3 regions of the Paenarthrobacter sp. NPDC089714 genome follow, and region 2 is predicted to be linked to each of the others. Evidence: riboswitches for the same ligand, from Rfam matches in the RefSeq annotation. Region 2 holds a riboswitch; each other region holds the start of a gene.
What was found. A riboswitch is a leader RNA that binds a small molecule or an ion and turns the genes downstream of it on or off. The one in region 2 is predicted to bind cyclic di-AMP.
Positions count from the first base shown of each region.

Region 1: linked by a shared signal. The riboswitch ahead of ACIPY3_RS10125 (hypothetical protein) and the one ahead of ACIPY3_RS15755 (NlpC/P60 family protein) in region 2 are both predicted to bind cyclic di-AMP.
Region 3: linked by a shared signal. The riboswitch ahead of ACIPY3_RS11545 (C40 family peptidase) and the one ahead of ACIPY3_RS15755 (NlpC/P60 family protein) in region 2 are both predicted to bind cyclic di-AMP.

Region 1 covers NZ_JBIVGX010000004.1:285,993-289,257, forward strand. Annotated here, with positions in the region: gene ACIPY3_RS10120 (hypothetical protein) at 1-3, opposite strand, end outside; gene ACIPY3_RS10125 (hypothetical protein) at 1-1,493, opposite strand, end outside; cyclic di-AMP (ydaO/yuaA leader) riboswitch at 1,497-1,646, opposite strand; gene ACIPY3_RS10130 (hypothetical protein) at 1,776-2,009, opposite strand; gene ACIPY3_RS10135 (ATP-dependent DNA ligase) at 2,056-3,117, shown strand; gene ACIPY3_RS10140 (DUF6480 family protein) at 3,194-3,265, opposite strand, start outside.
Region 2 covers NZ_JBIVGX010000009.1:77,645-80,909, forward strand. Annotated here, with positions in the region: gene ACIPY3_RS15750 (FAD-binding protein) at 284-985, shown strand; gene ACIPY3_RS15755 (NlpC/P60 family protein) at 1,152-1,934, opposite strand; cyclic di-AMP (ydaO/yuaA leader) riboswitch at 1,938-2,129, opposite strand; gene ACIPY3_RS15760 (copper resistance protein CopC) at 2,280-2,912, opposite strand; gene ACIPY3_RS15765 (NCS2 family permease) at 3,026-3,265, shown strand, end outside.
Region 3 covers NZ_JBIVGX010000005.1:148,210-151,474, forward strand. Annotated here, with positions in the region: cyclic di-AMP (ydaO/yuaA leader) riboswitch at 110-350, shown strand; gene ACIPY3_RS11540 (M23 family metallopeptidase) at 355-1,185, shown strand; cyclic di-AMP (ydaO/yuaA leader) riboswitch at 1,332-1,490, shown strand; gene ACIPY3_RS11545 (C40 family peptidase) at 1,495-2,241, shown strand; gene ACIPY3_RS11550 (NlpC/P60 family protein) at 2,339-3,103, shown strand.

The DNA of each region.
Region 1 (3,265 bases), on a different contig from region 2:
CATTTCAGCGCCTCCTTTGCAAGGTCCAGCAAGCCGTCCACATTCAGGGTGGGCTCACTGGTTGCCGGGGCGCTGCTTGCTTTTGGGCTGTTGCTCGGCCTCGGCTTCGACGTCTCGGTGGGGGTGGGCGTCGGCGTCGGGGTGACCGTCGGAGTAGTGGTGGGGGTCGGCGTTGGTGCCGTGACGGTGTCCGACGGCGGAGCGGGCTGGCTCGGGACCGGCGAGGTTACGCCGGGCACCGGGACAACAGCCGAAGGTGCAGCCGACGGTACCCACTGTGGGGCTGCCAGCGAAACCTGGGGAGCAGCCGCGGACGACGCCGGCGCGGCGGCAGGTGCCTCGGCTGCGGGTTGTGCCGGGTCGGCTGAGGGCTGCCCGGCTTCCGCTGTGGCGGCCGCGGACGTTGAGGATGCCGTGGTGTAGGAGGGCGTGGGTCCAGGGGAGGCCTTGGTGGCTGCCCGGCCGCTGTCATCTGTGCCCTTGGAACCGCTGGCTTCCTGGGACTGGTTGTCCTGCCCGAAGATCGGCAGATCCAGGGCCTGGCTGACCGTGCCAACCGTGAGGACCAGGCCTAGGGCTCCGGCGACTACTGCCATGCGCTGGCCCATTGTCTTCACCGAAGCGGCCTTGGTCAGGACGGCATGCGGTTCCCGGGTGAAGGACGATGCCCCGAACGAACCGAAGGCCGACTTGCTTGCCGTGACCGACTTGCCGGTGCCAGCCGACGAGGCCGCGCCGGCTGATGTGGCCCTGTCCGGGAAGGTGGTTGCCCGGCGCGGCTGTGAGTCGTCAGCTGCACTGGCTGCAGCAGCCTGCCGGCTCGCCAAGCCCGCGGAGGCCGTTGCGGCAGCGGCAATCTGCGCCGCAGTCTTCGGCTGAGTACTGGGTGCAGGCTGGGCTTGGGAAGTGCCGATCACCGGCGCCGCTACCGTCGGAATGGCCGCCGTCGCGGGTTCGGGCTCGCCGGGCTGCACGACGGGGATAGCGGCCGTCGCGGGAGCGGCCTGCACCGCCGGAATAGCCGTCGTTGCGGGAGCAGCTTCGGCTTCAGAAGCAGGCTCGGCAGCCTGTACCACCGGAATGGCGGCCGTCGCAGGAGCAGCTTCCTCGTCGGAGGCAGGCTCGGCCGGCTTTACCACGGGGATCGCAGACGTCGGCGGCCCGGGTGTGGTCGACGCGGTCCGCGGAGCATCGTCCGCGATCGTGCTTGGTTCCTGGGCTGAGGCAGGAGCCGCAGCATCGTCGGAGGCGGGAGCTTCCGGCGCAATGACAGCCTGGGCGGCCGCCTCGCGCTCGGCCGCGCGTCGCTCCGCGCGCGTCATGGGCGCGGTGGGCGCAGGCGGGGTGGGATTGACAGCAGTGGCGGGTGCCGCCGTCGTGCTTTCAACGCTGGTGGGGGACTGTCCGCTGGGTTGGGCCCGACGGCGTCCGGATGGCTTGGTGCGCTCGATGGCCTCCTGGGCACGGCGCGGCTGATCCATGGTTGGGGACATGGGTGATTGCCTCTCAACGCCTGCGAGGTTAGCTGTCGGGTTCGGACGAGGCCGTCCGGCCGCACGTGGCGGCTTCACCCCAAGGGCCTGCGGAATTCAGGCCCGGGAACTCTGGGTCCCCCGTCTCTGCCGCGGATCTGGCGGATTCCGGGATGCGGCAGAGCTCGGCGTCAGCCCGGAAGCGGCCCAGCGGAGATCAGGGTCGCCCTTCGACCGTACAGGAGCAGGGAAGTAAAGTCACATTAATGTAACGGACGGAACGTCCAAGGTTTCGAGGTGGCCTTATCGCCTACCCTTGGGCGCTGGAGCCGGAGACGGCAATTCATGCTGGACCTTTTGTATCTGGTGCGCCTGGTGGGTTTCGGGACGGTAGATCTCGTCCACGATGCCGAGGACGCCTGCCAGGGCCGCGCGTTTCACCGGGCGCTTAGTGCCCCTGCGCCGCGTCCAGATCCAAAGGAGCGCAACGAGAGCGGGTCCGCAGAGAACGGCAGCCAACACGGCCAACAAATCCATGGATCAACACTAGCTTTGAGCATGTACTGGCCGGTAGACATGATCTATGGACCTGCCTGTGATGCCGCCCGTTTCGCCCATGCTCGCCAAGTCCGTGCCCACCATCCCCGATGTGGGGCACTACGAACCCAAGTGGGATGGCTTCCGGACCATCGTTTTCAAGGATGGGGACGAGATCGTCCTCGGCAGCCGCAACGAGAAGCCCATGACCCGCTACTTCCCCGAACTCGTGGACGCGCTCCAGAAGAACCTTCCGGAGAAATGCGTGATCGATGGTGAGATTATCCTCATTTCCGGCAACCGTCTGGACTTCGATGGCCTGCAGCAGCGCATCCACCCCGCCGACAGCCGCGTCCGGATGCTCGCAGAGAAGACGCCGTCCTCGTTGGTAGCGTTCGACCTGCTCGCCCTGGGGGATGACGACCTGACGGGACAGCCCTTCGCCGAGCGCAGGGCCGCACTGGAAGAGGCGCTCGCCGACGCCGAACCGCCCGTGTACGTCACGCCCGCGGTCACCGACCTTGATCGTGCCAAGGAATGGTTCGTGCAACTTGAGGGAGCAGGGCTCGACGGCGTGCTGTCCAAACCGCTCGACGGCACCTACCAGCCGAACAAGCGGGTGATGTTCAAGACGAAGCATGAACGGACGGCAGACTGCGTGGTGGCCGGATTCCGCTGGCACAAAACGGCGAAGGTTGTGGGGTCCATGTTGCTGGGGCTCTATGACGACTCGGGCCGCCTGCACCATGTGGGCGTCGTGGCGTCGTTCCCCATGGCCAAGCGGGAAGCCCTGGTGGCGGAGTTAGAGCCGTACCAGGTGGAGTTCGCCGAGCATCCGTGGGGCGAATGGGCCAACCAGGAGTCCGCCGGGGGATCCAGGATGCCCGGTGGCCAAAGCCGGTGGAGTGCCGGTAAGGACTTCTCCTTTGTGCCGCTGCGCCCCGAACTCGTGATCGAGGTGGCGTACGACTACATGGAGGGCGACCGTTTCAGGCACACCACCCAATTCCGTCGGTGGCGGCCGGACCGGACCCCTGACAGCTGCACCTACTCGCAGCTGGAAGAACCCGCAGACTACGATCTGGGCGAGATCCTGCGGCTGAAATAACGCCAATCGCCGCCAAGCCGCTGTCTCGACGTTGCCCAATAAAGGAACAGCTGCCTGGCGACTGATGTGGGAGCGGTTACTCCTGGTGGCCTTGGTCGCCGCTCATGCTGCCTTCTCCGGGAGGGGTTTCTCCCGGAGGTACTCCGCC
Region 2 (3,265 bases):
CACTATTCTCGGTTGCCAAGGCCGAATCAAGGCGACTTTTCGCCCGCCGCATAACGGTCCGGGCTCGGTTTCAGGTGTGGTTGCCGGACTCTGGATGAACAAGTAAAAACACGCTGCCATTGAGGCTATCCACGGCCCCAAAAGTTCTGTAGTGTTCGAGTCACCGAATGGCCGGCAAGCGTGTTCCAGGACACACCCGGCCATTTGTTTGCGGACGCTGGGGGAGCTTGGACGCGAAACAACGCGATGCCTTCGGGCACACACGTCAAGGAGGAACCAAGCAGTGTCACTCACGCCTGATTCCGGCACAGAGCGCACCACCACCGTGGTGATTGGAGCCGGGCTTTCCGGCCTGGCCGTGGCCAGCGAGCTCAGCCGCTACGGCGTTGGCTCAATTGTGGTGGACGGGTTTGGATCCCTGTCCACATCCGGTCCCTCCGTCCACACGGGAATGCTGCAGCGCTGCGATGCTGCCGACCCCGCGGCCATGCTGGAACGCAACCAAATCCTCCGGCACTTGCGGAACTACGCAGCCAGCCATCAGCTCGACGTGCGGAGCACCACCAAGGCGGTGCGCCTGGACTTCCTGGGAGCCAGCCAGGGCCTGCAACTCGGCGAGCGGAGCGTGGCGGACCTTTCGACTCCCGGCATCGGCGTCCCCGGCCTGGCAACGGCGGGCCTCGCCCCGTTCGAGCCGGCACCTCGACAATGGGCCGTACACACGGCCAGCGGCATCCTCCTGGCGGACCACATCGTTGTGACGCGTTGCGCCCAAAGCCAGTTGCGCCGGATGTTGGCCGAACTGGGCATCGCGATCGGGCAGAACCTCGTGGCAGCCATGCGGGCGGTGGGGATGCACCTTGTTGGCGTCGGAGAGCTCATCACCCCTACGCCCAAGGAAGTGCTCCGCCAGGCAAAGGCAGTGGGACAGGCCATCTCGTCGAAGGTGGCGCTCCCGGCAGGACCGGGCATCGCGATCGCCTGAAAACCCGGCAAGGCCAGTACCTCGGCAGTCTGACCAGTCCTGCCCCCGCCGCAGCGAGCAGCGACGTGCCGGGACCTTGAGTCCCCAGCTAGCCCTTAACAACCAAAGGCCGGCACCCGGAGAGCAATCTCTCCCAGGTGCCGGCCTTGGTGTTTAAGCGTGAAGCTTAGGCGCCAGCGCGTACGTACGTGATGGGGCCGGTTGCGGTCAGCCAGCTGATCGGGTGGATGCCGGTCTGGTTGCCGTTGATGCCGCCACTGATGGCCTGGCCGTTGCCGATGTAGATAGCAACGTGGCCGGACTGGACAATCATGTCGCCGGGCTGGGGATCGCTGACTACCTTGCCGTAGTTCAGGAACTGCATCGGAGCGAGGTCACCCACGGGGATGCCTGCCGAGCCGAGTGCGCGCTCCACCATGGCGGTGCAGTCCTGCATGATGCCGATCTGGGCGTAAGCCGAAGCAACCATGGCTGCGTTGACACTCCCGGCAGGTGCTGCTGCTGCAGGAGCCGCGGCGGCGGGAGCAGCCGCGGTAGCTGCAACGGTAGCCTTGGCCGTGGTGGCAGCCGCAGTGGTTGCCTTCTTGGCCGGAGCCGCAGCCACGGGGGCCGGCTTCTCGATCACGGGAGCTGCCACGGAGGAAACCGCGGGGCGCTCGAAGTTGATGGTGGCAGTTGCAGCTGCGGTGACCACCTTGTTGGGGGTCTCCGCAACGGTTTCGGCAACCGTCGCCGGGCTGGAGTCACGCTGGACCGGGGCCTGTGCGGGGGTCTCGGCAGCGTGGGCGGCAATGGAGCCGGTCAGGACAAGGCCGGAAGCCGCAGCAATAACGGCTGCCTGGCGGCCAGCGCCCGAAGCGTTGCTGGCAACGGCCTTGGAGATGGAGATGAACGGATTGGGACGTGCGATGTCCGCCTTACGACGGCCGCGAAGAATGCGTGAAGACATGAAAAAGCCTCTCCCGATGCCTGCGAGGTTAGCTGTCGGATTCGGATGGGAGTCACCCGGTCACTATCCCCCGCTGTTCAGCGGAAGCTTCGTGACTTCACCCCAAGGCGCGCTCAATGGCGGCCTAAAATGGGTTCCCCGTCTCTGCCGTAGGTTTGTCTGCGAACGGATTCCGGACTGCGGCAGAGCTAGGCAATCAGGCCGGAAGTGCCCCAAATAGGGATCGGGCACAGGTACTACCGTAACGGATGATCACGCCAAAGTCACATTTGAGTAACGAGGAGTTGGCTTTGCGCGTGTCGCGGTAACCCTTTCGAGATTTTCGCAGGTATGTAGAAAACCGCGTCATTCCGCGGAATTATCGCCCTCGGCCTCGTTGGAAGCGGCCAACTTCCTGCGGGCTGTAACAGCCAGGAAAACCACCAGGCCGACTGCCACCACGGCGAGGCCCACAATGCTCCACGGGAAGGGCTGGGAGGCGGCCGGAGCCGACTCGCCGGAGCCGGTCCCCGGAGCTGCCGTTCCTGCGCTCGGAACCACCGCTCCCGAGGCCGAAGCGGACGGCGAGGCGCCCGCGGAGCCGTCTGCCGCCGTCGTGCTTCCCGTGGTGGCCGTGAACTTGAAGGTGCCCTCAATGGGGTGCGAATCGGAGCTGACCACGCGCCACACCACCGTGTACTCGCCGGCCGGCGCTCCCGGGCGCAACTTTTGGACTGCCTGGTTGTCGATGATTTCGACGGCGCCGTCAGCCCAGTTTTCGCCGCCCGCGGTGACCGTCACCCCGGAACCGATGGCCAGCGGACGGTTGTTGAAGGTGATGGAGACCGACGCCGGGACTGCCGCCACGGTGGCTCCGTTGGCCGGAGTGGTGGACTCGGCGACGTCGTGCGCGGACGCGGGGGCGGCACCGAAAAGTACCGCCGAGGCGAAGGCAAGGGCGGCAACGACGGCGGCCAGAAGCGGGCGGATGGTACGCATGGGGCGGTTTCTCCTAATGTTGGCTTCCTTACAGACTAGGCGAATCGTCCGGGCGCCCCGTAGCCGCGGGCATAGGATTTGAGAGCACACTCACCCGATCCCCGGAGACCTTCATGCTTAAACAAGGTTCTGCCATAGACCGCTACTTCAAGATTTCCGAACGTGGTTCCACGTACTCACGGGAAATCCGGGGCGGGTTCGCGACCTTCTTTGCCATGAGCTACATCGTGGTCCTGAACCCCCTGATCCTCTCCGGAGCCGACTCCAGCGGAGCCTCCCTGGGCTTCACGGCAGTTGCAGCCACCACCGCGTTCGTTGCGGGCATCCTGACCATCCTCATGGGAGCCTGGGCC
Region 3 (3,265 bases), on a different contig from region 2:
AAGGTGCTAAAGGCCCACCCCGGAAAGCGGCGCTGCGAAAGATAACGAATTTATTACCGAAGGCTTTAATCCCCTATAGTTATCTACTAGCGCCGATACCAAAGCGTTACCTGATCTGGAGCCGAGCTCTGCCAGCAGATCAGGGGTGTTATCCACTACTGGCAGAGGCGGGGGAACCACCATCGGCTGCCTGAAGAAGCAGCCTTGGGGTGAAGTCCGCAGCAGCAGTGCCTACTTACGCAATTTCCTCCGGGATACCTGTGTGCCGTATGCGCTGCGTGCGGGCCGGGTCTTTGCACTCTCTGATCCGAATCCGACAGCTAACTTCGCAGGCTTTCTAGAGAGGAACAGAGTTTGACATCGCAGAACGTCAGGGGCCGCCGACGCGCGTCCGGCCCCGCTGCTGAGCTGCGGCCAGCCCGCGTCGTAACGGAGATCCGGCCGCGCGACACCCAGCGTCAGGTGCGCCGCCGTAAGAGCCCGTTGCGCCAGGTTGCCGATTTCGCCGCAGCCAGTGGCGTAGGGCAGAAAGCCGGGGTGGCCCTGGCCGCCACAGGCCTCGCCCTCACTGTCGGTCTGCCGGCCACAAGCCCCGTCATGGCCACCTCCGAGTCGGGCCAAACAGAAGCTGCCCTTGCCGTATCCGGCGGCAGCCAGCCTGAGGTTTCCGCGGAAGCTTCGGCAAAAATCGACTTCAGCCGTGCGGCAGTGGCCACCAAGGCCGATCCCGACGGCAAGCTCAAGCAGCTGCTCAGCGCCCAGTCCGTTGGCAGCATCCAGGCCAGTTCCTCCAAGGGCACCCTTGGAAGTCCGCTGGACACGCTGACAACCGCTTCTCCGTTCGGATACCGCGTCAGCCCGCTGACCGGCGGCACCGGCGACTTCCACCGCGGCCAGGACTTCGTTGCCCAGTGCGGCACCCAGGTCCACGCTGCCGCCGCCGGGAAGGTCACGTTTGCCGGGTGGCACGAGTATGGCGGAGGCAACCGCGTTGTGGTGGATCACGGCAATGGCCTTGAAACCACGTACAACCACCTGTCGTCCTTCAACGTCAAGGTTGGCCAGGCTGTCAGCCGCGGTGACGTTGTAGCCCTGAGCGGCACCACGGGCGCCTCCACGGGCTGCCACCTGCACTTCGAGGTCCAGGTCAACGGCGAAGTTGTTGACCCCATGGGCTGGCTCTAAGCAAAGTCGATGGTCGTCTCTCGCATTCGCGACACACCCCGTGACCTGAATGTGACATTCGCTTTCAACTGTTGTACCGTCTAAAGCGCATCGGCTTTTTAGGGGGCCGATGCACTTGAGTGGATTGCCTAGCTCTGCCACCACTCAGGATCCGTTCGCAAAATTCGTCTGGCAGGGGCGGGGGAACCACTTTTGGTCTTCGAGAGAAGGCCTTGGGGTTAAGTCACAAAGCTTCTCGAAGCGCGTGGCCGGATGACTCCCATCCGAATCCGACAGCTCACCTCGCAGGCATTGGGAGAGGCTACCTACGTGTCATCACGCACTACCCCTGCGCGCCACCGCGCCGAGACGGTTCACCCGTTGAACACTCTTTCGAAGGCTGTTTCAGCGAATGCCGGAACCGTTGGCCGCCAGGCCGCAGTTCTTGCCGCAGCCTCCGGCCTCGTCCTCAGCGTCGGCCTTCCGGCCCAGGCAGCGGACACCGATGTTTCCAAGGCCGAGACGAGCACGCAGCAGCTCCTCACCACCGAGGTTGTCACTGCAGAGCCCACGGCCACTGTTTCCTTCGAGAGCCCCGTCGTGGCCACCAAGGAAGCCCCGAAGGTCCAGCGTGCTTCGCAGACCACCCAGCGCTCCCAGACAGCTGGTAACCAGACCACTGGCAGCCAGGCCGCCGGCTCGCTCGCCGCACAGTCTTCCGACGCCCAGGAAACGGCCTCCAGCGCCGCAGCCTCCGGCCTCGCCGCGATCGCCTACACGGGCATCGGCCACCCCTACGTTTGGGGCGGCACCACTCCCAACGGCTGGGACTGCTCCGGCTTCACCCAGTGGGTCTACGCCCAGGCCGGCATCAGCATTCCCCGCGTCAACGCCTGGACTGCCATGAAGGCCACCAGCACGCCGCAGCCGGGTGACCTGGTCATGCAGAACGGCGGCGCACACGTAGGCATCTACGTCGGCAACGGCATGATGATCAGCGCTCTCAACCCGAGCCAGGGAACCTTGCTCCACTCGGTGGCTTCCACCGGCACGTCTTCATTCTTCACCCTCCGCTAAAACCCCGTTCGGGGTACGCCAGCATGCCCCCCAAGTGCTGGCTTGCCCGCAAACCGCGCGTGCCCCAACCGCGTGCGGAAACGAAAAGAGATTAAAAATGACCAGTGCACACAAGGTTGCACGGCACCGAGCTGAGGCCCCCAAGACCAGCTCCCTTGCCGTGATCGCGAAGGCTGTCAGCAACAACGCCGGTGGCGTCGGCCGCCAGGCAGTCGTTATCGCTGCCGCTTCAGGACTGGTCTTGACCAGTGGCGTTGCTGCGAACGCCGCCGATACCAACGTCCAGCGTGAATCCACGGCCACCACAGCCCTTGATGTCCAGGCAGTCACGCAGTCCACCATCGCTGCCGACTCCACCGTGGCCATCTCCTACGAGAGCCCGGTTGTGACCACGGTGGAAGCTCCGGCTCCCGTCGTCGAGAAGCCCGCAGCGAAAGCCGCATCCGGCTCCACGGCTACCGGCGCGACCGCCACGTTGGCAGTCGACAACTCAGCAACGGCGGCCGCCAAGGTTCCTGCAGCTTCCAGTGGCCTCGGGGCAGCCATCGCCGCTGCAGCCTACGCCCAGCTGGGAGTGACCCAGGACTGCACCATGTTGGTCACTAATTCGCTGGCGGCCGTGGGTATCAACTTCCACGATTGGCCGGCGGGCTACCTCTCCTTGGGCCGCACCGTCAGCGCCGCCGAAGCCCAGCCGGGCGACCTCGCGTACTACGCCAACGGTGGTTACGGTGGAATGGCACACATCGCCGTCTACGTCGGCAACGGAATGGCAGTACACGGTGGATGGAACGGGTCCACCACTGCACTCTTCAGTGTGAACGTCGGCTCCGGCCCGGTCTTCATCCGTGTGAACGGCTGATACAGATTCTTTGAACACCCCGCAGGAATACCTGCGGGGTGTTCCGCTTTAAGCCTCTCGCGGAGGGCCATGCAAGGTGTCCCGCACATGAACATTCGCCGACACTGCACGGGAACAGGCCAGAAAATTCGTTGATACGGCATATAAGTGCTTACCCTTATG